DNA from 3 places in the Shewanella sp. MF05913 genome. Region 3 is predicted to be linked to each of the others. Evidence: predicted binding sites of a transcription regulator. Region 3 holds the regulator's gene; each other region holds the start of a gene.
The links. Region 3 encodes sigma-54, which starts transcription at its own class of promoters, with help from an activator protein. Its sites were predicted from a motif close to GTTGGCACGNNNNTNGNNT; they were not measured.

Region 1 (10,182 bases), on a different contig from region 3:
TTGTGGTATTTACCCAAGCCACATTAACGCGCTGTCCACATGGCGAGATAGCCTAGAATAAAGAAGCTCACCTGAACCTTTATAAAGAGTAAACCGCCGTTTGCAGAGTAACATGCTGGGGTTAGTGTGGCTGGGGGCTTATACCGCTAATACCTCCAGCTACCCGATGATATTTTAATCCACTTTAGTTGCTTCAATCACGATTGAACTACAATCCCCTGTAACATAAGGGCCAAGAACAAACTTTAACGACGAAAAATGATATTCTAAATCACAATTTTGGTATATCGATTCTATTGGGGAACCTTTGGTATTAAACCGTGCAACAATAAGAGTTTCACTTTGCTGAAGGATTACAGCTGAATGTGATGATAAAGCATTTTTAACGTCTTCTTGTAGCATCCCTACTTGTGGTTTTGGCGCGTTAACGAAAGTGGCAATTAGCGCATCCTTTACCTTCAAAGGGTTTTGTTGTTCAACTTTCATCACTTCTTTTAGTTCGGGTTTGTCGGTAGATGAACATGCACTGATTAACAATATTAATAACGCCCCTAAGCCAATTTCAATTTTTTTCACCAAACACTCCTTACAATACAACGATCAAAAACAGTGGCGACTTTATGCTTTCAACTGTTTGTGTAGCAACATTGCCACCTATTTTTTAAATATGATTAAACGTTTATTACACAACGACATGAGCTTCTCTAGCGCCCGCACCTAAGGCAATTTCCCTGAGTACACGATCTTCAATGTCTGATAAACCACCTTAAAGGAACTCATGTGGTTGAATAGTTATTTTGGGGGCACGTTTGAAAAAACTGATTGCGCCAAATTCTTTAAGTGCATTTTTGAGGAAACTTTCTGCAACAAAGAACTTACCGATAAGCAGTCTCGTTGTTGTGAATGGCTCTTTAGCGTAAAAAGTCATACTGCGGCCTTCAGAACTTAACACCATCTTATTAGAATACACATCGACTTTGATTTCCATATCACCTCACTCTAAAAACGTATAGATATAATGACTCACCACTAAAGCTCCTATTCACGAATGAATAAAGAATCATTGCCACCTATTCTTTTAACATTAATCGTTGAAAAAAGAGCTCGAATAGCCGGTGAATTATTCAAACTATTTTTCATTTTTAAGTTATTCACCTTTAAGATACTCACACCTACAGCCGGATAAAGAACGGTATCGCGACTAACACTACACCTATGATCAGTAAGCTGGTCACACTTGCAACAAAATACGGATACACGCATAACGTCATGCCGACACACAAAGGTACGATTGCTCGCTGGCGCTTTCCATAGACAAAAAAGCCCATTCCAATAGCACCAAACAATACACTCCACATCATCATTGTTGCATCCATTGTTGCTCCTTTATGGTTTTAATAGCTGTGCTGAGTTAAATGCATTTTACTGCTTATTACTAGCGCTAAATAAGGTTGCGCATTGAGTAGCGAAATAAAGAGTAATCAACTCGTAGCTCTCAATATTCTGACTCAGGGGTATCAATCAATATTCATTATTTTGCGTTTACGGCTGAGCAAAAGCGGTATTAGTCATATTCTTAAATCATACAGCGCCATAAATGACAGTCATATAAAGCGCTTAATGCCATAAATGACATTTTACCTGTACTCGCCTCTGTTAATTAACAACACCGACAATGAAAGTAATAAAATTAAAATATAAATTAATACTATTAAACAGTAGTTTACAGCTTTATTCAGTCAATTTAATACCATTAAAACAAAGTTGGCCCGCCCATTGCTATTACAAAGCAAGTTTGTAATCTAATTTTTAGATTCAAACTACCCTAACTTAATTTATTTGGAGTAATAACATGACTGAATCAATCGTATCTTTCCCACAACTTAACCGCCCTGCACCTGCGTTTAATACTAAAACGACTCACGGTATGCGCTCGTTAAATGATTATAAAGGTAAATGGTTAGTATTATTTTCACACCCTGCTGACTTTACCCCTGTTTGTACTACTGAATTTATGGGGTTTGCTCAACGTGCAGGTGAGTTTGCCAAGCTGAATACTGAACTTTTAGGTTTATCGATTGACAGTATTCACTCTCACATTGCTTGGGTACGTAACATTGAAGAAAACTTTGGTGTTGAAATTACGTTTCCAATCATTTCTGACTTATCAATGGAAGTCGCCAAAGCATACGGCATGATCCAACCCGGTGCTAGCGATACCGCAGCAGTAAGAGCGACCTTTATTATTGACCCTGAAGGTATTTTACGCGCAATGGTGTATTACCCAATGAGCAATGGTCGCTCAGTTGATGAATTTGTGCGCCTCGTTAAAGCATTACAAACCAGTGATGCAAATGGTGTTGCTACCCCTGAAAACTGGCAGCCTGGTGATGACGTCATTGTTCCACCACCAGCCACAACAGCCGACGCCAAAGCACGTTTAGGCCAAGGATATGATTATGTAGATTGGTACTTCAGCAAGAAATCTCTTTAATCCGTTACTGCACAGGGGGTATCCCCCGCCCCTGTGCATCTTTTTTATAGGAGATTTGTAATGAACTCAACATTTAGTGTCCATGAATTTTTAGATGATGACAGTGAAACATTCACCTATGTTATTGCAGATAATGCCACACGCTTTGCGGTGATTATCGATCCGGTTTTAGACTTTGATTATAAGTCCGGGCGAACAGACACTCGCAGTGCTCAACGTGTTCTGCACTGGGTTGAACGCCAAGAATTAAGTGTTAAATGGATACTTGAGACTCACGCACATGCAGATCATTTATCTGCTGCCAGTTATATCCGCGATCAAATAGGTGGTCAAATAGGTATTGGTGAACACATTACTCAAGTGCAACAAACCTTTAAGCAAGTCTTTAATCTTGAAAGTGATTTTTTACCCAATGGCAGCCAGTTTGACCGGTTATTTAAACACAATGAATTGTTGCAAGTGGGCAATATGGCTATTCGTATCATGCACACACCCGGCCATACCCCTGCAGACTTAGCTTACATCATCAATGAACAAGCCGCTTTTGTCGGCGACACCATATTTATGCCCGATGTAGGCACGGCTCGTTGTGATTTCCCAGGTGGTGACGCCAACACTTTATATGACTCAATTCAATCGCTGTTTAGCTTGCCTGAGTCTACGGATATCTATGTTTGTCATGATTATCCAACGGAAGGTCGCAGCCATCAATTTAAAACCCAAGTGGGCCTACAAAAAGCCAACAATATTCATGTTAAAAATGGCATCAGCAAAGCTGAGTTTGTGTCGCTACGTCAAGCTCGTGATGCCACCTTACCCATGCCAAGACTGATATTACCGTCTATTCAGGTCAATATTCGCGCGGGTAACATGCCAGCACCTGAATCGAATGGCACTGTGTATTTAAAAGTGCCGATTAACTTACTTTAAAACATAGGTTATCAATATGATACAAGCAGTTTTAGGTGCGTTAGTTATTGGCTTAGTGCTGAGCATGCTGGGTTCTGGAGGTTCAATACTCACGGTTCCTATGTTGTTATATCTTGTTGGGATGCAACCAGAGCTCGCAATAGCATCGTCTCTTTGTATTGTCGCAGCCATTAGCGCGGTGAGTAGTATCGGGTTTATTAAACAAAAAATGGTCTCATGGCCACATGTTTTTTTGTTTGGTGTACCCGGTATGGCGGGCACGTATTTAGGTGCTTGGATTAGTACCTATTTCACCAGCCAGATCCAACTGAGTGTGTTTGTGGGATTAATGCTGATCGGTGCGGTGATGATGTGGCGCAAACAAAATGCTCAATTCACCCAAGGCAAACTCAAGCTAGCTAACGTGCTATTGCAAGGATTATTAGTCGGTGTCGTCACAGGTTTTGTGGGTGTCGGTGGCGGATTTTTAATTATCCCTGCCTTGGTATTGCTCGGCGGCATTGAAATGTCGTTAGCAGTGGGTACCAGCTTGTTGATTATCACCATGAACTCTTCAATGGGGTTCATTAAATATTACAGCTTGTTGTCTGATAAAGGGCTGCAATTCGACTGGCCTGTTATTGCCATCATGATTGCTGGCGGATTTGTCGGAAGTTTAGCCGGACAGAAGCTCACTCAATACCTCCCTAAAGCCACATTACAAAAAGTATTCGCGGTGTTTTTAGTGGTAATGGCATTGTTTATTACAACTCAATCAATTATTTAGTATCACGAGGCACACATGAAAACTGCTCAAGAATATATTAGTGAAATCAAAACAACGATTGCTGAAGTCAACACGCAGCAATTACTCACAGCAATGTTAAATCCTGACATTATCATTATTGATGTGCGCGAACATGAAGAGTTTTTAACTGGCCATATCGAAGGTGCCGTTAACCTACCTCGGGGTGTATTAGAAATGAAAATTCATGAGCACCCATCAGTTAGCCATCATTGTGAGTGGGTTTTAGCGTTGAATGAGTTGGCAAACAAAGAGATTTATCTTATTTGCCGTACGGGCGGACGCTCTGCATTAGCTGCTGCCTCGTTGCAGAACATGGGCTTTACCAAACCATTATCGGTTGCTGGTGGCATGATGCAATGGGAGCAAGATGGCTTTCCCGTGATACCTCATAAAATATAGTCTGAGATTCACGGCTTTAATTCATAACGTCACCTTAAACATGAGCCTAATCTTAAACATGAGCTTATCTTTAAACCAAAGCTTATCCTCAAATTAACGCTCATAAGCATCAGTGTGAAGACATGAAGATTTATAGATGAGTTAATATCAGTGAGTCAGTACACTGCATAAGCATATAAAAATGAGCCATTTATGGCTCATTTTTATTATTGATTGTTAATGCTATTGCTTACTACTTAGCAGTACATTGTTACCATTGATTGAGCGGGATTTTTAGAAAGTAATTATCTTCACCTTCTGGGGGCGGTAAGTGTCCAGCCCTAATGTTGAGTTGTATTGCAGGTAATAACAATGATGGCATCGATGTACCTTGATGTTGCTCTTGGTGCAATTGAATAAACTCATCCAAACCTATTTTACCGCCTACAACCCGATTAGTGCGTTTTTGAGCCAGGATTGAGGTTTCAACTATGTTGCTTTGTGTCCACGCAGTTTGCGGCTGATGACCAACAAATACCCGAGTGCTATTAGGCAAGGCTAATATTTTTTGAATAGAGTGGTATAATGTCGCTGCACTGCTGTTGGGGAAATCAGCACTCACGGTACCAATGTCGGGTGAAGCAATAACATCACCAACAAATACAGCATCTTCGATAAGGTAACTCACGCATGCAGGTGTATGCCCTGGAGTATGCATGATGTGTACATCTAAGTGACCTAACTTAATCAGCTCTTCATCAACAAACAACTGGTCAAACTGTTCACCATTACAATGAAAGCTGTCATCCAGGTTAAGGATCCGCTTAAACATATGTTGCACTTTAGTAATGTGCTCGCCTATACCAGTAGAACCACCGCGTTTCTGTTTGATATAACATGCAGCAGAAATATGATCGCAATGAGCGTGGGTTTCTAAAATCCATTCAAGCTCGTAGCCATTACTGTCTAGATAGTCAATCATACTGTCTGCTAACACAGTCGTTATTTTACCCGAGGCAATATCGAAATCTAACACAGGGTCAATAATGGCACTTTGACGCGAAGCAAGATCGGTCACCACATAACTCACAGAGTGACTGCTTGGGTGATAGAAGGGATCGATGCGGATTTTGCTCATGAACAATTAACTCCCAACAAAAAGCATTGCATTTTTGTTAGATAAAACCCTAATTCAGCCTTTATTTAGCGACATATCAAGGCGGTTATTAACTACAGCATAATGTTAACTGAAAACAAAATAGTAAACTGCGGCGAGAGTCGCAACAAAGGCCCTTCGGCCGCAGAATATGTGATATCGCGGGGGTTGCGTTGGCTAATAGAGATTACCCATTAATACGCCATTAACATAACCCACCATACGCTCACCTTAAGGTTTGCCACTTATGGTTTTCAATTGTTCTGTACTGCTGATGACCTTTTGTAATGAAAATGCACCGCGTAAGTCGCCTAATTCAAAGTTTATGGCTTTATCTTCTGGATAAGCTTGTTTAATTAGCGTGCTTAGCTCTGGAGTAATGTTACTGCCATGGCAGCCTAAACACAGTTCTTGTGTTGGAATGGCTTTCATATAACGAAACTCAGTCGTGTCACCGTTAACAATGTATTCACTCGCAACAATGGGAGCATCAGCAGCTTGCTTGCCTGCGGCTTTTGTTTGTTCAAATTGCGTTAACTGTGCCAACTCCCAGGCATCTGGTGTGTTATCACTATTACGCACGCGCAAACTGGTTCGTTTGAGTGTCCAACCGTCTTTAGAGTTTTCAGCAGCAATGCTAGGGGCAACTGACTTGCACACAGACACTCCGGCAGGAAGTCCACCTTGCTTAATAGCAGCTTGTAGCTGCCCTTTTAATGCCTGACTAAATTGGGCAATTTTTTGATTGGCTTCTTGCTCAAGTTGTTGTTCGGTTAATGGTTGTGCATTGACCATGGAACTGACACAAGATAAAAGTGCAATACTGCTTATGGCTAGGGTTTTAACAAATAAAATATTAGGAGTCTTTGTTGCGTTCATTATTTTTGTTCCTTTTCCTCTTGGGACCAGATGCGGTCTTGAGATATTCAAGGATCTACCTACAAACTTTGTGCCATGTCACAAAATAAAATAAAAAGCCTATTTTATAACGCTATAGGCTAAATAGTCGTTATTGATTTAATGTCCGCGACGTATCTTGTTGACAAAAATGTCACACACTGTCATTTTTGGTGGCATTAATGACAGCTAATTTAGCGCGCATGTTTATGAGAGCTAGCACAATGAAAAATACTACCGTTGTACAATCGATGATCAACGCAATAGATAAGCCGGCCATATTCATCACCCCCGATTATATTATTCATGCCGTAAACCAAGCGTATATTGAAACCTATGATACAGAGGTAACGTTAGGTAAAAGTCGTTGTCATCAAATATCTCATCACAGCGATGAACCTTGTGACAAACATGGCGAGGAATGTCCGTTACAGCAGTGCCAAAAAACCACTCGCGCAGCAAACGCCGTTCACATACACAGTACTGCTCAAGGTAAATCGTATTGCGACATTTTAATGAAGCCCATTAAAGATGATGCTGGCATGATCATGGGCTTTCTTGAGATTTTAGATTCCATTGACTATGCATCAACTGAATCAAAAAAAGACACCATGGTGGGCCAATCGGCTCCGTTTAAACAAATGCTCAATAAAATCAACCGGGCATCGCAATCAAACATCGCTGTATTGCTGCAAGGTGAAACAGGTGCGGGTAAAGAGTTAGTCGCAAAAGCCGTACACCAAGCCAGTAATAGAAGCGACAAACCGTTTGTGGTCATTGAATGTACCGGACTTAGCGAAAATCTATTTGAAAGTGAGCTATTTGGTTTTGAAAAAGGGGCTTTTACCGGCGCGACCACCAGTAAAAAAGGACTCATTGAAATTGCCCATGGTGGGACAGTTTTTTTTGATGAGATTGGTGATGTCCCCATGAACATGCAAGTTAAGTTATTGAGGTTACTCGAAACACAATGTTATCGAGCGGTGGGAGGCTTAAAGCAAAAACGATCTGATTTTAGATTAGTCAGTGCCAGTCATAAAAACTTACTTGAATTGGTGGATAAAGGTGAATTTAGACGAGATTTGTATTATCGCATCGCTGGTTTCCCAATATACCTACCCTCATTGCGTGAGCGACAAGATGACATTCCAACCTTGATCAATCATTTTATGAAGTTGTCAGACTATAAACACAAAAAGTTTTCAGCCAATGCGTTACAACTCCTTAGCAGTTACTCGTTCCCGGGTAATATTCGCGAACTAAGAAATATTATTGAACAGTCTGCGCTGATTGCTAATGAAGATTTGATCCATAGTAGTGATTTACCTGAAAGCATCAATGCAACCGCCAGCAAAGCAGCGACTCAACATACACCAGGCTTTGATGCTAGTGCTGTTAATCTCACTGAGACGAAAATGATGAGTTTAGATGATCTTGAATCCGAGTATTTATCGCAAGTGTGTCTACAATTTACAGGTTCGCCCGCCGAATTGGCCATTATACTCAATGTCAGCGTGCGAACCTTATATCGTAAATTACAACGATACGGTTTAAAGCTGTAAGCTTGCGTGATACTTCTGCTGCAATGTGAGCGCTTAACGAATAAAGTATTAAACGAAGAAGTTTAACTACGACTTTCACTTGAGTCGTTTAATTCGCACGTAATAACGAATGCTTTTTCTGGCAACAGCGCTTGATATGCATGGGTTCGCTTAAGTCTATATCACTTTCGCCATGTTCATGAGAATCACAATGTCCGCCATGACAACCACTTTCACCATGGTTATGATCGCAACATCCGCCTTCACCTTGTTTAGCGATATGCTTAGTTGAAGGTCTGCCCTGCGATGCATCAAGATATGGCTCACATTCAGCTAAGTGTTCGTTGGCAAAATAAGCAATCTCTGTACGACCATTTTTGGCATGAAAAACATCGAGTTGTTGGTTAAGTAACTTAGACAACAATTGTTGGCCAATATTTCTCACAATCACTCGGGTCGCGCCATGGGCTTTGATAAGTTCAACTAACTTACGTTTACCTTCACAGCCATCGCTCAATGCCGGATTATCAAATCGCGCAACAATACTGGCTTGTTCATTAACCATAATGAAACTCTCTGCTTTGCTAAAATGGTTAGCAATATGCTCATCTTTAATAGGTATGACTGTAATCATTATGTCCTCTCTTGCAGTTAATTCACTGCGATAATTAATATTGTTTGGTACCAGTTACCCAATCCTTTTTAGATTACGCACACAAGTAAATGGCATATGCTATTTATATACCCATTAATGGCATATGCCAAATACTTTTTTGTTATTTTGATTCTTACATCACAGTGTCTTCATACAATCTTGTTTGAGGCACGATTTTGATTTTAGTGGGGCTTGACGTTATCAGCGTTCGCGATTGAGCTTATGGTTGGCTTGCAGGGCAAGCCTGTTATATGAAAACCACTTATAAACAAGCGTGGTATAGCGTATGCCTCATCGTATTAACATGCCACAAGCGTGAGTCTGGTCGATTATTTGAACAAAAAAATCATTACAGCTGCAATAATTAATAAAAACCGACAATAACGTCACAAATAGCTGCTAAAACTAATAATTGATATATAACAATTACTTATAAAAACCCAACTCAATCACCTAGCAATAAATTGACGCAGTTATAGTGATCTAAATCAAACAATCGCTTGATAATTAGAGGTCTAATCATTAGTATTGTTATTAATTGAACGTTCAATTAATAACGTTTCAGCCAAAAAAGGATGTCACTAATGTCAAGACCAGCAATGAAAAACGTCAGACAACAACAGCTCATAGATGCCACGTTAATGTCAGTCGAACGTCATGGATTACAGCACACCACAATTAATACGATCAGTGGTTTAGCGGGTATGTCATCAGGGATCATCAGCCACTACTTTGGTGGCAAACAAGGGTTAATTGAAGCCACGCAAAAATTCTTATTAGAAGAATTGAAGCAAGCCTTACTGACCAGAACGTCAGGCAAAACATTAACCCCAATGGCAAGATTATCAATGATAGTTGAAGCTAACTTTACTGAACTTCAACGTTCTAGTGCGGCAACAAAAACGTGGTTAAGTTTTTGGTCTCAAGCCATGCACGACCCAGGACTGGCTAGACTGCAATACATCAATAATCAGCGTCTATACAGCAACCTGCTTTATTCATTTAAACAATTATTACCCAAAACAGACGCGATTAATGCCGCCAAACAAACCGCGGCAATTATCGACGGGTTTTGGTTACGCAGTGCGTTAAGCCACAGCCCTGTAGAAGATTTTAAGCAAGCCCAAATTTTATCTAAAGCCTTTATAGAGGCTGTGATCGTGCAACACGGAGAAATTGAATGTCAGCGTTAATCACATACCAAAATTACGTTCATGGTAAGTACATATCTAATGGCAGCGGAGAAACCTTCGAAGTCGTTAATCCTGCAACAGGCAGCGTAAGTTATTTAGTAGAAGTCGCGACAGAAGCGGTACAACACGCCGCAATTGAGAGTGCCAAAAC
Region 2 (10,182 bases), on a different contig from region 3:
ATTATCAAGGCATCGAATATGCCATTGCGAATCAATTAAGTGTATTTGACGCAGGCGCGCAAGGTGAGCATAAAGTAGCCAGAGGATTTTATCCTGTTGCCACTTATTCAAGCCATATTATTAAGCACCAAGGCTTTAGTGAGGCCATTGCTGATTTTTGTGGACAAGAACAGCAGCACATTAAACTTTATATGCAGCAGATGACTGAGCAATTACCCTACAAGGTGAGTGATCAGTAAGAGCTGCAACAAGTCTGGCTCTACAGAAGCAATAGCTTCAGTCAGGTCATCTAACAAGAAGGGCGTAGGTTTTTGGTATTAATCCAGTGCGAGCCACACACCTACAAGCATCATCAAGCTGCCGGCGATACGGTTCATCCAACGGATATTATCGCCGCGGCTTAAAAACAGCCGTAAGCTTTTACCGCCACTGGCATAGGCTAGCATCGACACGCTTTCGGTTATCATGATAATACCCAGTAACACACCCAGCTGTGGACCAACAGGGTTATCGACATTAATAAACGGTGGCAATAGTGAAATCATGAACGCCCAGCCCTTAGGGTTGGCAATGGCGGTGATAAACCCTTGGCTTATCAGGCTTGCGCGGCGGGTATTGACTTGTGCATTGTCGATGACCGCCATTTTACCTTTCGCGCGCCACATATTAATGCCAATATACACAAGATAGGCGCCGCCGACCCATTTGAGTAAATCAAATACCTGTGGGTAATTGAGCATAATGCTGGCAACGCCTAACACCGCGGCTATCGCAACCAATGCTACGCCAACAAGCTCACCTAACATCATCCATAATGTTTTACGTACTCCAATGCTCATGCCCAGTGTCATGGCTAAGGTCATGCACATTCCTGGGGTGATAGAGACAAAAAAGAACGTGGGTATAAATACGGCTAGTACGGCGTAATCAGGCATGACTCGAGTCTTTAATAAACAATTTAGAGGGCTGAGTGTAATGGCCTAAAATGATAAAAACCAGCAATTTGCTGGTTTTTATGTATCAGATTATATTGATTGCTTACAGCACGCCGCGTTTCATTTGGTCGCGTTCAATTGATTCAAATAACGCTGTAAAGTTACCTTCGCCAAAGCCAAGGTTATTTTTACGTTGAATAATCTCAATGAAGATAGGGCCGAACAGATTTTTGGTGAAAATCTGTAATAAATAGCCGTCATCATCGCCATCAACCAAAATTTGGTGATGTTTAATGCGATCATGATCTTCGGTGACTTGTGGTAGCTTCTCAAAAATGGTGTCGTAATATTCAGGAATAATATCCAGCGTTTTAATCGATGTACCTTCCATTGCATCTAATGACGCCACGATATCACGGCTTCTAAAGGCTAAATGCTGTACACCAGGGCCGTTATATTCCCCCAAATATTCATCAATTTGATTTTTATCGTTGCCTTTACCTTCGTTAATCGGGATGCAAAAACTGCCATCTGGCGAACGTAATGCATAAGAGACCAATGCGGTTTGCGCACCGCTAATGTCAAAGTAGCGTACTTCGGTAAAACCAAAAATATCCTTATAAAAATTCGCCCATTTCTCCATTGTGCCTTTGTAGACATTGTTGGTTAGGTGGTCGACTTCCATAAAGCCTTTTTCCGGCGTGACAATTGGTTGCTCTAAATCGACAAAATCGGTTTGATAGATATTGTTTTGCTCGCCAAAGGTGTCGATAAAATAAATTAAGCTGTCGCCAATACCGTAAATGGCTGGGTAGGGCATGTCTTTGTTTGCATCATCTGCAGGTTTAGCGCCGCGATTAACCGCTTCTGTGAACGCAAAGTCAGCATCTTCAACACGCCAACCCATCGAGCAAATTGCTGGGCCGTGCGATTTAGCAAACTCAGCAGAAAAGCCTGAGCGGCCTTTATTTAACAAAAAGTTAATGTCGTTTTGTTGGTAATAAACGATGTCGTTGTTTTTTGCTTTTTTTAACATCGAAAAACCAAAATCAATAAAGACCTGGTGCATATATTCTGTATCTGGGCTGGCAAATTCAGTAAATTCGATGCCTAAAAGTCCCAGTGGATTAAGTTCGCTAGCCATTTTGTTTTCCTTTATGTTATGTCAACACGCCATCACTCTTTGGTGACTTTGGTTAAATATAAACGTGGTCTTAGTTTTCTAACCAAGAGCGGTTGTAATCATCACTCATGCAATTTTTTACATGAGTTGTTAAGTTAAGTGGGTTGAAGGTATCTACCATCACCGCATATTCGTAAGTTTCTGTTTTACCAATCGAGGCTTCGGTGCGGCCAGGTTGTGGACCATGCGGAACCCCTTTTTGATGCAACGTCATGTAGCCTGCTTCAATCCCGGTACGGCTCATAAAGTCGCCGTCGACGTAATAAAGCACTTCATCGCTGTCGATATTGTTGTGGTAATAAGGTGCAGGAATCGACTTTGGGTGGAAATCGTAAGGGCGCGGCACAAAATTACAAATCACGAAATTGTGTGCGCTAAAGACTAAATGCTCAGATGGCGGTAAATGAATTTTGCCAACTTTAGGTGCATACTCGCTAATGTTAAACGCCCATGGATACACACAACCGTCCCAACCGACTAAATCAAATGGATGCCATTGCAACATCATTTGTTGATAGCGATCGCCAAACTTACACACTAAAGCAAACTCGCCTTTTTCAACAACTGCATCGGTTAAGGTTGGGGTGCGAATATCACGTTCGCAATAAGGCGCAGATTCAAGCATTTGGCCGTATTCATTTCTAAAGTGTTTTGGCACTTCCACCATTGACGATGATTCAATCACAAACAAGCGCACGTTTTGATAATCGTTAAAGGTTAATTGGTATGTGGTACCGCGGGGAATAATCAAGTAATCCCACTTTTTGGTGTTAATAACGCCGTACTCGCTTAACAGTTGGCCTTCACCCTCGTGGATAAAGACCACTTCATCAGCATAAGCATTGCGGTAAAACTCAGTTGTGGGCTCAGTGACCTTGGCGGTGTACATCGCCACATCGTTATTGAAAAAGATTTTATTACGGGCACTAAAAAAGTTGCCTTGGTCATCGGCTTGGCGCGAATCCAATTTATAGTTTTGAATTAAAGGATCTTGCCATTGCTCACCGTGCCCTAACGTATAAGGCTTAACATCAATCGCCTTTGTTGGCATATTGTGGTGATACTTGTTGGAATAAATATTTGAAAAACCGTGAGTTGAAAATAACTCTTCGCGATAAAGTTCACCATTGTCTTTTTCAAAGGCGATATGACGCTTAGTCGGAATGTGTCCTTGCTTAACATAGAATGGCATTTGATATTCCTATGGTTAATCGACTGCGTGTGACGCGGCTGAATATTGATTATTGTTATGGCCTAATCGCACTGGGCAAACCAATATGTGATCTTATTAACAATTTAGTGGTAAAGATCCACAAAAAAAAGAATAATAAAAAGCTTATCTCAATCAAATTAATAGATGGTTACGTTAGCTTTACACAAGTGTATTGATAACAAGACACTGGATCGGCTATGCGAATTGATATTGATGCGTTTAATGTACTGCAAGTCCTTGTTGAAGAAGGAAGTTTTTCTAAAGCGTCGGAGCGATTACATAAGGCTCAGTCTGCAGTGAGCTACCAAGTAAAAAAATTAGAACAACATTTAGGGGTGACTTTATTTAATCGTGATCATTACCGCGCAGAGTTAACGCCGGAGGGAAAGGTGATTTTGGCTGAAGGCCAGCGTTTATTGCAGCACTTGGCTAACATAGAACATCTTGCCAGCAGATTCAGTCAAGGCTGGGAACCCAAGCTTGAACTGGTGATTGATGGTGCTCTGCCCATGGAGCCCATCATGAGTGCTTTAAAGCTGATGTCTGAACATAACATTCCCACTAAAATCCAGTTAAATATGGAGTTTTTAGGCGGGGTGCAACATCGGTTTGAGCGCGATCAAGCAGATTTAATGCTAGTTAAAGATTATCGAACGGGACCGTCTTATCTCCCTAAACCGTTACCGACTATCACCAGTGTGCTGGTGGCTTCACCCATGCATCCTTTGAGTCAATTGCACAACATCAGCCTACCTGAATTACAACAGCATGTTGAGCTCACCATTGAAGATTCCTCTCCGAGTAAACGAGCACGTGATGAAATGCAATTTGGCGGTGATAAAGTGTTTTATCTCTCTGGCTTTATTATGAAAAAGAATGCCTTATTAAAAGGCTTGGGTTTTGGCTGGATGCCTGATTTTTTGATCACAGAAGAACTCGCTAACGGTCAATTAACGCAAGTGGATTTTATTGGTGGTAACCGATTTAGCTTCACGCCACAATTAGTGTCAACGCTAGAGCGGCCATTAGGCCGAGCAGGGCAATTATTTACCGAACTTATTTTGCAAGAATTTGCCCTGTATCAACAGCAACAAACTGGCTTTAGTGGTACAGGTTTAGGTTAACTGGTATTAACAATAATCACTTAGACATATTATGTCACAAAGTTGGCGTGGGAAAAGTGGTTACATCTTGTTAACCTAAATATAAGGCACAGCAAAGATAAATATAAACGAGTAACATTCATTTTTAAGGAGCAAAAAATGACCAGAAAATGTCACGAAGTCGACTACGAAATTATTGGGTCCAGTATGCAGTTGGTCGAAATAGAATTAGATCCTAATGAAGCCGTGGTTGCTGAAGCTGGGGCAATGACATACCTAGAAGAAGATATCTCATTTGAAGCGAAAATGGGTGATGGCTCAGAACCGGAGTCTGGCTTTTTTGGTAAATTATTGGGTGCAGGCAAGCGTGCTATTTCAGGTGAGGGGATCTTTATGACTCACTTTACCAATGAAGGTAATCGTAAACGTAAGGCTGCATTTTCAGCGCCATTTCCTGGCACAATATTGGCTATCGATCTTGCTGAACATAATGGCGAACTTATATGCCAAAAAGACAGTTTTTTAGCGGCAGCGTTGGGCACCCAGGTTACGATGAAGTTTAATAAACGCCTTGGAGTCGGCTTTTTTGGCGGTGAAGGCTTTATTTTGCAAAGCCTTAAAGGTGACGGTATGGCGTTTGTGCATGCTGGCGGCACCTTAATCAAAAAAGAACTGCGCGGTGAAACATTACGTGTCGATACAGGGTGTTTAGTGGGCTTTACCCCAGGGATTGATTACGACATTCAACGAGCAGGCTCACTTAAATCAATGGTGTTTGGTGGTGAGGGGTTATTTTTAGCGACCCTGCAAGGACATGGCACGGTATGGCTTCAAAGCTTACCATTTTCTCGCATGGCAGATCGTATTATTGCTCACGCACCTTCTAGTGGCGGCAAAGACCAAGGTGAAGGCTCGGTGTTAGGTGGCATTGGACGCTTGATTAACTAACAGTTGATTGTATGTGAATTAATTAAAAAAGGTGACTGAATTTAGTCACCTTTTTTATTTATCTCTGCTTTTGGTTAATGGCGTTATTTGGCCGTTTGGCCGAGCTTAACTATGTGCTCAAATTCAAGGGCTGTGACTGGTTGCACACTTAACCGAGCACCTTTGGTCACTAACACCATGTGTTGTAATGCAGGGTCACTTTTGAGTTGGCTTAGCGGAACTAATTGCTCGAGTTTATGTGTAAACTGAATATCGACTTGCCACCAACGTGGTTTACTTGGGTCTGACTTAGGGTCAAAGTAGCGAGATTGAGGATCAAATGCACTCGCATCAAGTTGCGGTTGGCTGACAACGCTGGCAATCCCAACAACACCTGGTACTTTACAGCTAGAATGATAGAACAAAACACTGTCACCCGCATTTATGTCATCACGAATAAAATTTCGTGCTTGATAATTACGGATCCCTTGCCATGACATTGTATGGTTTGGACTATCACGTAAGTCATCAATACTGATGTCATCGGGTTCAGACTTCATTAACCAATATTTCATGCATTACTCTTTTGTATTTATTATTGGGTATATATTATCATCCACACAGTAAAAAGCCGACAACATGATGTTATCGGCTCTATGGTAAACGTCAGTTTATACTGGTTTTGTTACAACTGTTTGGCCAATTGGCGTTAGGCTTAACAGTGCTAACTTAATGTGTTGTATCGCAAATGGAATGCCAATAATGGTCACAAAGCAGGCCAGGGCATGGGCTAAATGACCAATCGCTAACCATATACCAAAGAACAAGAACCAAATGACATTACCGATTAAGCCAAAGCTACCTGTGCCGAGATCTTCATTACCCGTTAAGTGTTTACGATTCACACTTTCTTGGCCGAATGGCCAAAATGCCATTTCGCCAATCACGAAACACGCACGGCCAAATGGAATACCAATAATACTGATAAAGCACAACAGCCCAGCAAGCCACCAGGCCAAGCCCATCACAAAACCGCCTAAAACAAACCAAGCAATATTAAACAGCAAACGTAAAAGAGACATTGTTATTCCTTATTAGAAGCTAATGTACATAACCTGTACTAATTGCTCTTTACTAAGCGATTTTCATGCCAAAGTTTTAAGTGTATGCTTTTAATGGGTTTTTATGATTCTTTAGCGTTGTTTTAGATTGGCTATAGTGAAAAAAACAAATCAAACGGTGAGTTTTATCATTTTTTGGTTAAAATACTCATCTTAATGATTTTGAGATTGATCATGTTTACGACAAGCCCTGTACAGCAGATGTTATTTGAACAAAGACGTATTTTTGTGAAACGTGATGACTTATTGCATCCCGATTTTAGCGGTAATAAGGCGCGCAAGTTTTATCATTTTTTATCGCAAGATTATTCTCATGTTACTCATCTGGTTGGATCTGGCTCTGCTCAAGCAAACTCGTTATATTCAATGTCTGTATTAGCTAAGCAACGAGGTTGGCAATTTGATTATTACGTGAGTCACGTAAACGACTTTATTATTCATCACCCAAAAGGTAATTATGCTGCGGCAATCGCGAATGGTGCCAATATTATTGATGTCAGCAAACTGAAACAGGCTGATCAATATCAACAGATGCATTTAGATGACGTCGTAAAACAAATACTAGAGTCCAACAACTCGCAGTTTTGTTCACTGTTACACATTCCTGAAGGTGGACGCTGCGAATATGCTGAAGCAGGTTTGGCGATATTAGCCAACGAGATCATCGATTGGGCTCTATTAAATAACATCAGTGAATTAAAAGTATTTTTACCCTCTGGTACAGGAACAACTGCCGCGTATTTAAATAAGCAACTCATACAGCAATTAGCCTGTATTGATGCAACCCAACTCAATATTGAGGTGATAACCTGCAGTACTGTAGGCGGCGATGGCTACTTAACAGAGCAATTTTCACAATTAGTCGACAAGGTGTATTTTCCGACAGTAGTCAATGATGGCCATAAATATCATTTTGGTAAACTCACTCGGCGCTGTTTTGATATGTGGCAAACGGTGTGTGAGTCTGGCATTGAGTTTGAGTTACTCTATGATCCTGTTGGATTTTTAGTGCTAAAAGATTACTTAGCTAAGCACCCGCAGTGGCAAGGCGATATTGTGTATTTACATCAAGGTGGGGTATTGGGGAATCAAACGATGCTACCAAGATATCAACGTAAATTTGCAAAATAACGATAACTAAACGCAAAAATGTAATGAGTTTTCTAATGAAAAAACTTATTGAGATATCAATGGAGTGTTGTAAAGGTTAATTCATTTTGCTCTGTTTTAATAAACATCGGTAAGTGAGAGGAGAATACCGAGAAATGAGTTTATTAAATAACAGAGCAAATGATTAACGCGAGGCGTTAGGGGTATTACTTACTTGCAGATATTAACCATTTCATGAAGTTTATTGCTTCAATACGCTTTGAAAAGGTTTTTTTGTTTTTACCTAGGCTGTCGGTAAAAGCAATTGAATTTTTGTTTGACGAAATTGAATTAACTGGAAAGCTAACTGAAATTTCATGTCCATTTATGTTGTATGACATATGTCACATTCCTTATTTGTGCTTATCACCCTTGGGTGAAAAAATTGTTCAATATAATATCCTTGGCATTTTTTAGTGGTGCGAAAGATTAACTTGTCGAGATTTAACTTAACCTATTCTGAACTCACTAATCAAGTGTTGTTTTATAAATAGTTGATTAAGATAATAAAACCTAATCACTATTGTTTATACTTTTCACTTAACGGAGTAAGTTGAACATAATTATATGACAGTGTTATGACGGATAACGTTTGTTGATAATGTTCATACAAACATTGGCCATGTCATGGTCAATAAAAATGAGCAGAAGCTTGTCTTGGGTTTACGAAGGAAGTTGAGCAGACTTACAGGTAGGTACCAAAATTAACAAGATTTTTAAATCTGTATGGATTCTATACTCACTTTTCATTTATAGCAACAACGTTTTTCATAAAAAAAACAAATAACATGCATTTTTTGCTTGATTACCGCTATAAATATTATATTTCCAATCGGTTTTTATTTTAAGTTGATGATTTAAATCGCGATAATATTATTATCGCGATTTACAGCAAAACCTAATTAATAAAGTAACTCACCAATAGGATTGAGTAACTTACTGATGCCTTTTGTAAAGTACAGTGGCGCATCTACGATTGTGTAACATAAACAACCTTCAGTTGTTTTAGGTGAATGCTCGTGGTCTTGGTCAAGCAACATAAAGTCACCCGGTTTGTAAGTGTTGTAGCAATCACTAAACTCACCTGCTAACAATAACGTTAACTCAGAACCTTTATGGGTGTGATCCGGTATTTCACCGTTTGCCGCTATGTGCAACAAGCTTGCTCTTGCTTGTGGTTCACCCGTGTCTAAACGTAAGCGGCTCACTTTACCTATGCCTTGCCATGAAGCATTAATTTGCTTTTTAAACACACGCGGTAAAGGATAATGCTGACCTTTAATGGTGACACTGTTGTCGATTGTCTCAGGCTGTGATGTAGCCTTACTATCAACACTATCAACACTATCAACACTATCAACACTATCATCGGTGTCTAATGCATCGAGTGTTGATGACAAAAATTGGCTGAGTAAATCGTCGAACTCAACGTGTTGTTCCGCTGCGGTTGTATTTTTGACATCACCTTGCTCAAACTGCTGCTCAGACAACGCAATTGTCATTTGATCTAGCTGTTGTTGGCAATGCGGACAAAATTCTGCATGTGCTGCGATGGCAATTGACATTGACAGAGGCAACTCACCTTTAGCGTGGAGAGACAGCAAATGCTGATCTGGGTGGTAATTAATCATAATGTTTCTCCATAAAGCTTTTTAACTTTTCTAAGCCGAGTCTAAGTCGGGATTTAACTGTTCCGATAGGAATGTTCAGTTTGTCTGCCAACTCTTGTTGTGTCAGCTCTTGCATGTAAATACCTTGAACCACCTGGCGTTGTAATGGCGGTAATTCTTCAACATGTTGCAGTAAGCTTGCTGATAATAAAAAGTCATCATCATTATTTTCTGCATCATCTGATTCAAATAATGGCCAAATGTCATCACCAAATGCATCTTCACGGTTGTGTTGTACTTTACGAAGCATGTCAAAACACTGATTACGCATAACGGTGAATACCCAAGTGCTAACCGCAGCTTTGTCTGCATTGTACAAATGCGCTTTGGTCCACACGCGAGACATGGTTTCTTGTACCAAATCCATTGCTAAACCTTGCTGGCTTAAACGCTGGACCCCAAAAGAGTTTATTTTGGGCGCGAAATGCGAAAAAAGTTTGGCAAATGATGTTTTGCAGCGGTTGTTTGCAACCTGCATCATAAGTTGAGCAAGCTCGTCTGCTAGCGGATTAGGTTCGTCTGATTTCATAGCACCATTTCGTTGATTAGAGGATCTTTGTGCAAGATTTCCCTTATCATAACGAGTTTGTGCGCTTTGTGATTGAACATTTTCCATTTTTTTCACTCGCATCCAATAAATCACTATTGAGCATATGTGTATATGCCATTTATGCAGCTACTAAAACTGCTGCACAGGGTAGTTGATCAAGTCATTATTGAGTTATACGGCTGGTGTAGATTAACGGATCATAAAATGTGATTATTTTATAACGTCGAATAAAAAAGATTTAGCCAATAGGTGGTCGTGACTATTAATGCACTGGTATTTTTCCTTGGCACTCAATGGAATAATCTCTAACCATCGTTGGCATACCCATGAA
Region 3 (10,182 bases):
TTTCTTGATATTAGGCACTCGTACAATAGCGCCCCACAGCATTAAGCCCGCACGGCCAAGGCCTGACACCATTTTTAGTGCGTATTTGCCGATGTCGGCAATGTAATCAATTACGCCCACGCAATAACTCCTCTTGATAATCCTCGGCAGGATAATGAAATGGCACCGGACCATCTGGCGCGCCTTGGATAAACTGAATTAATTGCGGGTTATCAGACAAACGAAGTTGCTCTGGTGTTCCGTGTGCAATGACTTTTTTCTCTGCGATGACGTAAACGTAATCAGCAATACCCAACACTTCATCTACATCGTGCGATACCACAACAGAGGTGAGCTTTAACGTATCTGAAAGCTCACGAATTAATTTCACCAGCATCCCCATAGAAATAGGGTCTTGCCCAGCAAAAGGCTCATCATACAAAATCATTTCGGGCTCAAGCGCAATGGCACGCGCCAATGCAGCTCGGCGTTGCATACCACCAGACAATTCATTTGGCATTAAATATGCTGCGCCGCGTAAACCTACCGCTTGCAGTTTCATCAATACAATAGAGCGAATGATGTCTTCAGGTAATCCCGAATGCTCTCGCAATGCAAATGCGACGTTATCGAACACGTTAAGGTCGGTAAACATAGCACCACTTTGAAACAACATACTCATACGCTTGCGCAGCTCAAAGAGTTCTTCGCGCTTTAACTTATGAACATCATGGCCATCAAATAAAATTTGGCCGCTGTCAGGTCTGAGTTGCCCACCAATCAATTTTAATAAGGTAGTTTTACCTATCCCACTTGGGCCCATAATGGCCGTCACTTTACCTTTAGGTATCGTTAGCGAAATATCTTTATAGATCACTCGCGAACCATGGCTAAACGCCAAATGGTTTATTTCGACCAAAGGGGAATTATTTGATTTACTCATATCAGGCATCGGTGTTGAGGAGATAACAACCTTCCTTAGAAAAAGATGAAGCGCAAATTGTACTGTAATTGTCCACTAAGCGACAACTATATCCATATAACCAATGCTCATTGTTAATACAATTAGTGTGCAATGCTTTCAATTTAGTGAAAATCCAGCGAAAATGCCCGCTAATTATTTATCATCATAGGAATCTCATGTTAGTTAATATCCTAATGTTAATTGCAGGCCTTGCTGTTTTAGTGTGGAGCGCGGATAGATTTGTTTACGGAGCAGCAGCATTTGCACGTAATTTAGGCTTGCCACCCATGTTGATTGGACTGACTATCGTCGCGATGGGCAGCTCTGCCCCGGAAATGTTCGTGGCAGCAACAGCCTCAATGGACGGCATGCGCGATACCGCTGTCGGTAACGTTTTGGGCTCAAACATTGCCAACATTACCTTAATTTTAGGATTAACCGCATTACTGGGCGCGATTAGCGTCGGTTCCAAAACGCTTAAACGTGAAATCCCATTAATGTTAGCCGCCACCGTCTTTGCCGGTTACACCTTACATGATGGCTTGTTAACTCGTGCAGAAGGCATCATGCTCACGATATTGTTTTTTGCATTAATGGGCTATTTCATTTGGCAAGCCACTCACAATAAAACCCCAGATGCTTTAGATGACGATATCGAATCTGAGATCCCTAAAAACGTCCCCACCTTTCGTGCTATCATTTGGCTTATAGTTGGTATTATATTACTCCCACTATCAGCAGGTTGGATGGTAGATGGTGCAGTCGGGATTGCCAAATTTTACGGGCTCTCTGATTTGGTCATTGGCTTAACCATTATTGCTGTGGGAACTAGTTTGCCAGAACTTGCCGCCTGTATTGCTGGGGTATTAAAAAAAGAAGATGATTTAGCAATAGGCAATATCGTTGGATCTAACTTATTTAATATATTAGCGGTACTCGCGATACCAGGGCTTATCGCCCCTGGCGTGATAGATGCACAAGCCAGTGGGAGAGATTTCTACATGGTATTAGGCACAAGCGCAGCGTTAGCCGTTTTAGTCTTATCCAGTGGCGCCAAAAAACAACTGACTCGTTGGCATGGCGTCCTATTATTAATCACCTTTATTGCGTACCAAATTGTTGTATTTCAATCCCATTAAGTTGGAGCATAAAGGTTAGGTATTAAGCCAAAAGAGAGACAAGCATGGTAGATCAAACTCAGTTTCGCCAATGGGGCCGCAAAGTCATCGATATTGAAAAAGCGGCATTAGATAATTTATATCAATATGTTGACTCGGTAGAGTTTGGCCAGGCTTGCGAACTCATTATGCAATGCAAGGGCAAAGTTATTGTCATGGGCATGGGTAAATCAGGCCATATTGGTAATAAAATATCGGCGACATTTGCCAGCACAGGCACACCAGCCTTTTTTGTACACCCTGGCGAAGCAAGTCATGGCGATTTAGGCGCATTAGATAAAAATGACATCGTATTGGCCATCTCAAACTCTGGTGAATCAAGCGAAATCCTGACCTTATTGCCTGTAATTCAACGCATGGGCGTTCCGGTCATCGCGATTACTGGTAAACCAGAATCCAATATGGCAAGGCTCTCAAAAATCCATCTTTGTATTCAAGTCCAAGAAGAAGCATGCCCACTTGGATTAGCGCCAACGTCAAGTACCACCGCGACCTTGGCGATGGGTGATGCACTCGCCATTGCATTACTGCAAGCAAAAGGATTTACTCGAGATGATTTTGCCCTATCGCATCCGGGTGGTTCATTAGGCCGTAAATTATTATTAAAAGTTGAAGATGTGATGCATCAGGGTGAAAGCTTACCGAGCGTAAACGATGACATCTGCATTACTGAAGCACTGTACGAAATATCTAAAAAAGGCCTTGGCATGACCGCCATAGTCGATAAAACGAATACCCTAGTCGGTATTTTTACTGATGGTGATTTGCGCCGCATTATCGATGCCGAAGTTAACTTACGCACCACACCTATTTCGCAGGTAATGACCAAAAATTGTGTCACTAGCCCTAGCGGTATTTTAGCGGCACAAGCACTGCAAATCATGGAAGAACGAAATATTAACGGACTGATTGTCGTTAACCCACAACATCAACCGATCGGCGCGCTAAATATGCTCGATATGGTTAAAGCAGGAGTTATTTAACCATGTCAGACACAACCACTCACTCAGGTTTTTACGGACCAATCAGCGATGATATTTGGCAACGAGCTAAAAAAATCAAATTGTTAATATGCGATGTTGATGGCGTGTTTTCTGACGGCCGAATTTACCTTAGTAATGCCGGCGAAGAGTTAAAAGCTTTCCACACTCGCGATGGTTATGGCGTGCGATCTGCCCTCACTAGCGGCATTCATGTCGCCGTGATAACAGGCCGTAAATCCAAAATTGTTGAAACCCGTATGACTGCACTGGGGGTTAAACACATTTATCAAGGCATCGATAATAAGTTTGAACCATTTGAAGCGTTATTGTCTTTATATAATGTCACTCCAGACGAAGTGGCTTACATTGGTGATGACATGGTCGATTTGCCTGTGATGAAAGCCGTGGGTCTTGCGGTTTGTGTGGCCGACGGTCACCCATTTGTTAAACAACATTGCCATATGACAACTAGCCTCAATGGTGGCCATGGTGCATTGCGTGAACTCACAGATTTACTATTATTAAGCCAAGACAAATTCACCAGTGCCCACGGTATGAGTATATGAATAGAGTTACCATCGCGATAGCGGCATTTTTCGGCCTTGCCCTTGTGTTGTACTGGCAAACGCAAGTAAAACGCAGTGAAATGGATGCCGTAAAAGTGATAGGTATTGAGCGTCCGGACTTTGTCGCCAACGACTTACGCACAACCGAATACAATGAACAAGGTTTGATTGCCAGTAAAGTCACCGCGAAGCATATGGAGCATTATGCTTCCAGCGATATCACCCACTTTACTGATCCCGTTTATTTAATTTACCCAGAAAATGGTAAAGCACAGTGGCTACTCAGCGCTGACAAAGGACAATTAAATAAACAGAGCAATAAAGTCAGCTTAGAAAATAATGTTATTATCGATGCAATTGATATTGAAGAACCGTTACAGTCAGTGACCACACAAGCAGTCACCCTAGATTTAACGACCATGATAAGCAGCTCACAAGAGATGGTGTATATCAAAGGTAAAGGGTTTATGATCCAAGGCTTAGGCCTACATGCTGACTTGAATACGCAAAAATTATCGCTACTAAGCAAAGTAGAAGGAACATATGAGTCACAATAATCGACATCCTCGCGCCAATGCCGCATTACTATTAAGTGGCTTACTTTGCATGCTGAGCATTCCAGCTATGGCAAAACAAGGTGATCTCAAACAAGAATTGAAAATTGCTGCAGTGAGCCAATCTGCCGACATTAAAAACAATCAAATTGTCTTTAATGGCCCCGTGACGATTGTGCAAGGCACGATTAATATTAATGCCGACGAATTACGCGCATTTACCCCCAAAAACGGTGTATCAAAACGCTTAATCGCGACGGGTAAACCCGCGACATTTTCTCAAGAACTCGACGACGGTAACATCGGTACCGCCAGTGCCAACGAAATCAGTTACGATCTCGCCACAACAACTCTGACGTTAACCGGTAATGCCAAGCTAGACCAAGCAGGCAGTCAGGTCACGGGCAACCTAATTAAATACAACATTAAAGCCCAAGAGTTAATTGCTGAGAGTACCGGTAAAGGCCAAGATCGCGTCATCACGATTATTCAACCAGAAAATTTCCAAGACGAGTCAGCGCCAAAACAAAAGCTGCCTGAGATCCCTGTCAACAAGCAGATAAAACCATGAGCCAAATTACCTTAACAGCTGAAAACCTAGCCAAAAGTTATAAAGCGCGTCAAGTCGTAAAAGACGTCAGCTTAACAGTAAAAACGGGGCAGATTGTCGGTTTACTTGGCCCTAATGGTGCCGGTAAAACAACCACGTTTTACATGGTTGTAGGGTTAGTTAAAAGTGATAAAGGCCGTATATTAATTGATAATGACGACCTCACCGCTGACCCAATGCACCTTAGAGCCCGTAAAGGGATTGGCTATTTACCACAAGAAGCCAGTATTTTTCGAAAACTCACCGTGCACGACAATATCATGGCGGTGTTACAAACCCGCAAAGAACTCAGTAATGAAGAACGTATTGAACAGCTCCAGCATTTATTGGAAGAGTTTCACATTACTCACATTCGCGACAGCCAAGGCATGTCATTGTCTGGCGGTGAACGCCGTCGAGTCGAAATTGCCCGAGCACTCGCTGCTAACCCTAAATTCATTTTGCTTGATGAACCTTTTGCGGGTGTTGATCCGATTTCGGTTATCGACATTAAAAAAATTATCCAACAGCTAAAAAGTCGTGGATTAGGCGTACTGATTACCGACCATAATGTTCGCGAAACACTCGATGTATGTGAAAGAGCTTACATCGTAAGCCAAGGTAATTTAATTGCCGAAGGTACGCCTGAAGAGATCTTGAGCAATCAACAAGTTCGAGCTGTGTACTTAGGTGAACAATTCAAGCTATAGTTAGGTTATATACCCAAACAACCTGAAGATACTCGATTTCAGCAAGAATTTACACGCGTTTAGGCAAGGCATTGATTGCGGTTAATGGTCGTTCCCTTTCCAAAATCAATAACACAGCATGAACGCGTGTAAAACTTGCCCCTTGGGAGTTTCACCGTGTTCCCACTACGTTGTTGCGTTAATTTATAAGGTGCCTACATTACCGCATTAACGCGCCTAGTATTGAAAACACGGTGAAGCTCTGAAACACGTATCTTCAAGTTGATTGGGTATCCGCCTTTTAGCCTATCTAATTCATTCCATTGAACGATACCTAAATTGCGTGAAATGTCATTGACGTACGTGACACCCCATTACAGTTTTTCGAGATTGTTATTTTTATGGAAATCATCTAGGGATAAGCGGTAAATGAAAGCGTCACTCCAACTTAAAATGGGTCAGCATCTCACTATGACCCCTCAATTGCAGCAAGCCATCCGCTTGCTGCAATTATCTTCATTGGAGCTACAGCAAGAAATCCAACAGGCGCTGGACTCAAATCCATTGCTTGAAATAGAAGATGAATTTTCTCAAGCTAAAGATCCCTTAAAAGAAAGTCGCGATCAATCAGACACAGACTTCAGTGACAACAGTAATGTGAGTGTCGAAAAAGATACTTCAACCATCGATACCACAGAATCCATCAGTAAAGAAACCATGGACGACATGCCCATGGACACAACCTGGGATGAAGTCTATACCGCCTCACCGATGTCAGGGTCTGGTAGTGCCAGCATGCGTGACGATGATATGCCTTTTCAAGGGGAAACCACCGAAGGCTTATATGAACATTTAGAGTGGCAAAAAAACTTAACGCCATTTTCAGACACCGACCTTGCCATCGCAACAGCCATCATTGACGCAATAGATGAACGCGGCTATCTAACCCAAAGCACTGAAGAAATACTAGAAGCTATGGGCGATGAAAATGTTGAGCTTGATGAGGTTCAAGCGGTGTTAAAGCGAATTCAACATTTTGACCCCGTAGGTGTTGCTGCACGTGACCTTAGTGAATGTTTACTCATTCAACTGTCACAATATGCAGACTCAACTCCGCACATTGAAAATGCGCGAATGCTCATCAAAGATTATTTGGATTTAATCGCTGGGCGTGACTTTAGATTATTAATGCGTAAAACGCGTTTAAAAGAAGATGAGTTACGTGATGCCATTACCTTAATTCAATCTCTTAATCCGCGTCCTGGCTTATTGATTACTGCCGTCGATGACGAATACGTAATCCCTGATGTCACAGTATTTAAAAAGAATGGCCGTTGGGTTGTTGAACTCAATCCAGATAACATGCCTAAAATAGGTGTTAATCAGCAATATGCTGCAATGGCTCGCAGCAGTAAAAACCCATCTGATACTCAGTTTATACGAGGTCATTTGCAAGAAGCTAAATGGTTTATCAAAAGCATTGAAAGCCGTAACGATACCCTGTTAAAAGTAGCCAATTGCATTGTGCAATTCCAACAAGGTTTTTTCGAATATGGCGAAGAAGCCATGAAACCTATGGTATTAAATGACATTGCTGAAGCCGTAGAAATGCATGAATCGACCATTTCGCGCGTGACCACTCAAAAATACATGCACACCCCACGAGGGTTGTTTGAATTAAAATACTTTTTCTCTAGCCATGTCAGCACTGATGATGGCGGAGAGTGCTCATCGACAGCAATCCGCGCATTTATTAAAAAGTTGGTTGCTGCAGAAAACCAGAAAAAGCCGCTTAGCGACAGCAAAATGGCTCAACTATTGGCCGAACAGGGCATAAACGTTGCTCGTCGTACGATTGCAAAATACCGTGAGGCAATGATGATACCGCCCTCAAACCAACGTAAGAGTTTATAAATCACTCAACAATGGAGAAGTGTAATGCAGATCAATTTATCAGGGCATCATGTTGAAATAACCGAATCTTTACGTGAATACGTTCAGGAAAAGTTTTCAAAGCTTGAACGACACTTCGATCAGATCAATAATGTTCACGTTGTACTCAACGTAGAAAAATTACAACAAAAAGCAGAAGCTAAAGTCAGCCTAAAGGGCGGAGAAATTTTTGCAATGTCAGAACATACAGACATGTATGCAGCAATAGACGCCCTGATAGATAAGCTCGATCGTCAGGTAATTAAACACAAAGAGAAGTATACAAAACACTAACGATGGAACTTTGTACCATCCTGCAGCCGGAATGCACCACCTGTGCCACACCGGGCAGTAAGAAAAAGGTACTGGAACTTATCAGCGATTTAGTCGCTGCCCAGTACCCGACCCTGTCTTCGCAAGAGGTGTTTGAAAGCCTTATCGCAAGAGAAAAAATGGGTAGCACAGGTATAGGTAATGGTATTGCAATACCTCATGGCCGATTAACGACAATCGATCACCCTATTGCGATCTTTGTAAAATGCGAAGAACCCATTTCGTTCGATGCCATCGATAAACAACCTGTCGATATCTTATTTGCATTATTAGTTCCTGCAGATCAGTGCCAACAACACTTAAGCACCTTATCTTCGATGGCCCAAAAACTCAGCGACAAACAAGTACTAAAACAGCTGCGTAAAATCCACGATTCTACAGAACTCTATCAGGTAATTACGGCATGAAACTTGTTATCGTATCAGGACGGTCAGGCTCAGGTAAATCAGTAGCATTAAGAGTACTAGAAGACCTAGGCTATTACTGTGTTGATAACCTGCCATTGCCGCTAATTGGCACCTTATTGGCTCAGTTAAAAGGCAGTAATGACCTCGTAGCGATTAGTGTTGATGTGCGCAATATTGCCGAACAAGGCAAAGTGCTTCAAGAACAACTTGAAATACTGCAACCTGATACCGAAATTACCAGTTTTTTCTTAAACTCTAGCGACAAAGTTTTACTTAAACGCTACAGCGAAACCCGCAGATTACACCCGCTATCTAAAAACCATATTTCATTACAAGAAGCGATTAAATTAGAAGGCCGCTTACTCGAACCTATCGCCAAAATGGTTGATCACTATGTCGATACATCGGCACTCAATATTTACGAGCTAAGCGATCAAGTAAGACAAATATTGCTTGGCAGTGTTGATAAAGAGTTAGTGATTAATTTTGAATCGTTTGGCTTTAAACACGGTATGCCGACCGAAGCAGACTTTATGTTCGACGTGCGCTTTTTACCTAACCCGCACTGGGAAATAGAATTAAGACCATTAACAGGTCTTGATGAGCCTGTGCAAGAGTTTCTTGGCCGTCAGCCTCTGGTGAATAAGTTTATTTGGCAAATCGAAAATCTATTCGAAACCTGGATGCCACATTTAGAGCGTAATAATCGCAGTTATTTAACCATCGCCATCGGCTGTACAGGCGGACAACATCGCTCAGTTTATATCACCGACCAACTCGCTAAGCGATTTAGACAAGGCAGTAAACACACAGTCAACGCCCGCCACAGAGAGCTAAATATCAGTGAAGATCAGCTTTAGTCCTATCTGGAGTGCTAGCCATGCTTGAGCGCCAAGTCACCATCTCAAATAAATTAGGTTTACATGCACGAGCAGCCACAAAGCTAGCAATACTGGCTGCTGACTTTGATGCTGAAATCACCCTAATTCAAGCAGACAAACAAGCCAGTGCCGCTAGCGTATTAGGACTGCTCATGTTGGAAAGTGGCATCGGAAAAATGATCACTGTAACAGCAACAGGTCCAGACGCAGCAGTGGCATTAGATGCGGTGTGTAATTTGATTAACGATAAATTCGATGAAGGCGGCTAACGCGTCACGCTGATGATCTAACAGCACTTAACAAACGTAAGTTGTACTCTCTCGTGGTATTTTTTGACAATGATATTCAAGTTAAACTGAATTTATTTAACCGCTTACAGCCCACTATTCATCAATTACCATTCATCAATTACGACTCACATTTCACGGTAAATTATTTATCGTGAAATGTGAATATAATGCCTTATATATCATTATGCCTTAATCAAAAACCACTGGACACATTCAGTGTGGTCACTTGTTATACCATTTCCATTAATTATGTGACCAATCAGAGTCACTCAGACTGTTCTGTTTGAGGCGCATTGTTGTAATAATGGTTATTCCCTTTTAAGACGATGCAACAAAGAAATGAACGGTCTGAGTGCCTCCTGCAAGGCGGATTTCTGTGCCTTCTATGCTGCTTAATAGCATTTTGACGTAGAGCAACTATGCCTTCAATTCTATTACTTGCCTAGAAGACACAGAATTCCCGCTGAATGACCAGATAATTAGTGGAATTGCTATTAATGCGGATTGGTATTCCCCCTCTTCAGTCGTGCGCTGACTAAAGTACACTTATTCTTTAACGTTGAGAATGACGCTCTTAAGCAGTTTTTAAGCGCGTCTTCAAGGAACCTTGGCGCACTATTATTTATCCTCATATGAATGACAAACGTAATGTCCTCATTTTGTCATTTACATAACCTTTTACTGCCATGAATTACCGCCATAATGCCTCTCAATAAACAGCCATCACCCAAAGGCTAGTTCACCAAATTAGTGCAATTGCACCAATTAAAACAAACGAGCCAATATTACAAAACACAATAACAACTGCAAGCAACTGTTTTTAAACGGTTTAAATTA

Region 1: AC19MV_RS14270 (Tll0287-like domain-containing protein) is a predicted target of sigma-54. The motif match lies at 6,684-6,702, and genes of this name have one in related genera.
Region 2: AC19MV_RS06880 (YccF domain-containing protein) is a predicted target of sigma-54. The motif match lies at 6,498-6,516, and genes of this name have one in related genera.

What each region holds. Positions count from the first base shown of each region.
Region 1 is NZ_JCAYNT010000012.1:9,539-19,720, forward strand. It holds gene AC19MV_RS14225 (homocysteine S-methyltransferase family protein) at 1-61, shown strand, start outside; gene AC19MV_RS14230 (hypothetical protein) at 175-576, opposite strand; gene AC19MV_RS14235 (hypothetical protein) at 767-988, opposite strand; gene AC19MV_RS14240 (hypothetical protein) at 1,173-1,376, opposite strand; gene AC19MV_RS14245 (peroxiredoxin) at 1,853-2,494, shown strand; gene AC19MV_RS14250 (MBL fold metallo-hydrolase) at 2,555-3,424, shown strand; gene AC19MV_RS14255 (sulfite exporter TauE/SafE family protein) at 3,441-4,190, shown strand; gene AC19MV_RS14260 (rhodanese-like domain-containing protein) at 4,206-4,610, shown strand; gene AC19MV_RS14265 (MBL fold metallo-hydrolase) at 4,861-5,727, opposite strand; gene AC19MV_RS14270 (Tll0287-like domain-containing protein) at 5,977-6,624, opposite strand; gene AC19MV_RS14275 (sigma-54 interaction domain-containing protein) at 6,867-8,204, shown strand; gene AC19MV_RS14280 (NifB/NifX family molybdenum-iron cluster-binding protein) at 8,293-8,817, opposite strand; gene betI (transcriptional regulator BetI) at 9,423-10,031, shown strand; gene betB (betaine-aldehyde dehydrogenase) at 10,019-10,182, shown strand, end outside.
Region 2 is NZ_JCAYNT010000003.1:261,567-271,748, reverse strand. It holds gene AC19MV_RS06915 (GNAT family N-acetyltransferase) at 1-239, shown strand, start outside; gene AC19MV_RS06910 (LysE family translocator) at 318-935, opposite strand; gene hppD (4-hydroxyphenylpyruvate dioxygenase) at 1,039-2,079, opposite strand; gene AC19MV_RS06900 (homogentisate 1,2-dioxygenase) at 2,150-3,310, opposite strand; gene AC19MV_RS06895 (LysR family transcriptional regulator) at 3,529-4,455, shown strand; gene AC19MV_RS06890 (TIGR00266 family protein) at 4,594-5,382, shown strand; gene AC19MV_RS06885 (EVE domain-containing protein) at 5,466-5,936, opposite strand; gene AC19MV_RS06880 (YccF domain-containing protein) at 6,033-6,443, opposite strand; gene AC19MV_RS06875 (1-aminocyclopropane-1-carboxylate deaminase/D-cysteine desulfhydrase) at 6,657-7,613, shown strand; gene AC19MV_RS06870 (ChrR family anti-sigma-E factor) at 8,534-9,262, opposite strand; gene AC19MV_RS06865 (sigma-70 family RNA polymerase sigma factor) at 9,255-9,917, opposite strand; gene AC19MV_RS06860 (LON peptidase substrate-binding domain-containing protein) at 10,062-10,182, opposite strand, start outside.
Region 3 is NZ_JCAYNT010000002.1:513,544-523,725, forward strand. It holds gene mlaE (lipid asymmetry maintenance ABC transporter permease subunit MlaE) at 1-120, opposite strand, end outside; gene AC19MV_RS05690 (ATP-binding cassette domain-containing protein) at 107-931, opposite strand; gene AC19MV_RS05695 (calcium/sodium antiporter) at 1,120-2,082, shown strand; gene AC19MV_RS05700 (KpsF/GutQ family sugar-phosphate isomerase) at 2,127-3,104, shown strand; gene kdsC (3-deoxy-manno-octulosonate-8-phosphatase KdsC) at 3,107-3,670, shown strand; gene lptC (LPS export ABC transporter periplasmic protein LptC) at 3,667-4,227, shown strand; gene lptA (lipopolysaccharide transport periplasmic protein LptA) at 4,214-4,795, shown strand; gene lptB (LPS export ABC transporter ATP-binding protein) at 4,792-5,523, shown strand; gene AC19MV_RS05725 (RNA polymerase factor sigma-54) at 5,932-7,416, shown strand; gene hpf (ribosome hibernation promoting factor) at 7,441-7,728, shown strand; gene ptsN (PTS IIA-like nitrogen regulatory protein PtsN) at 7,731-8,174, shown strand; gene rapZ (RNase adapter RapZ) at 8,171-9,034, shown strand; gene AC19MV_RS05745 (HPr family phosphocarrier protein) at 9,055-9,324, shown strand.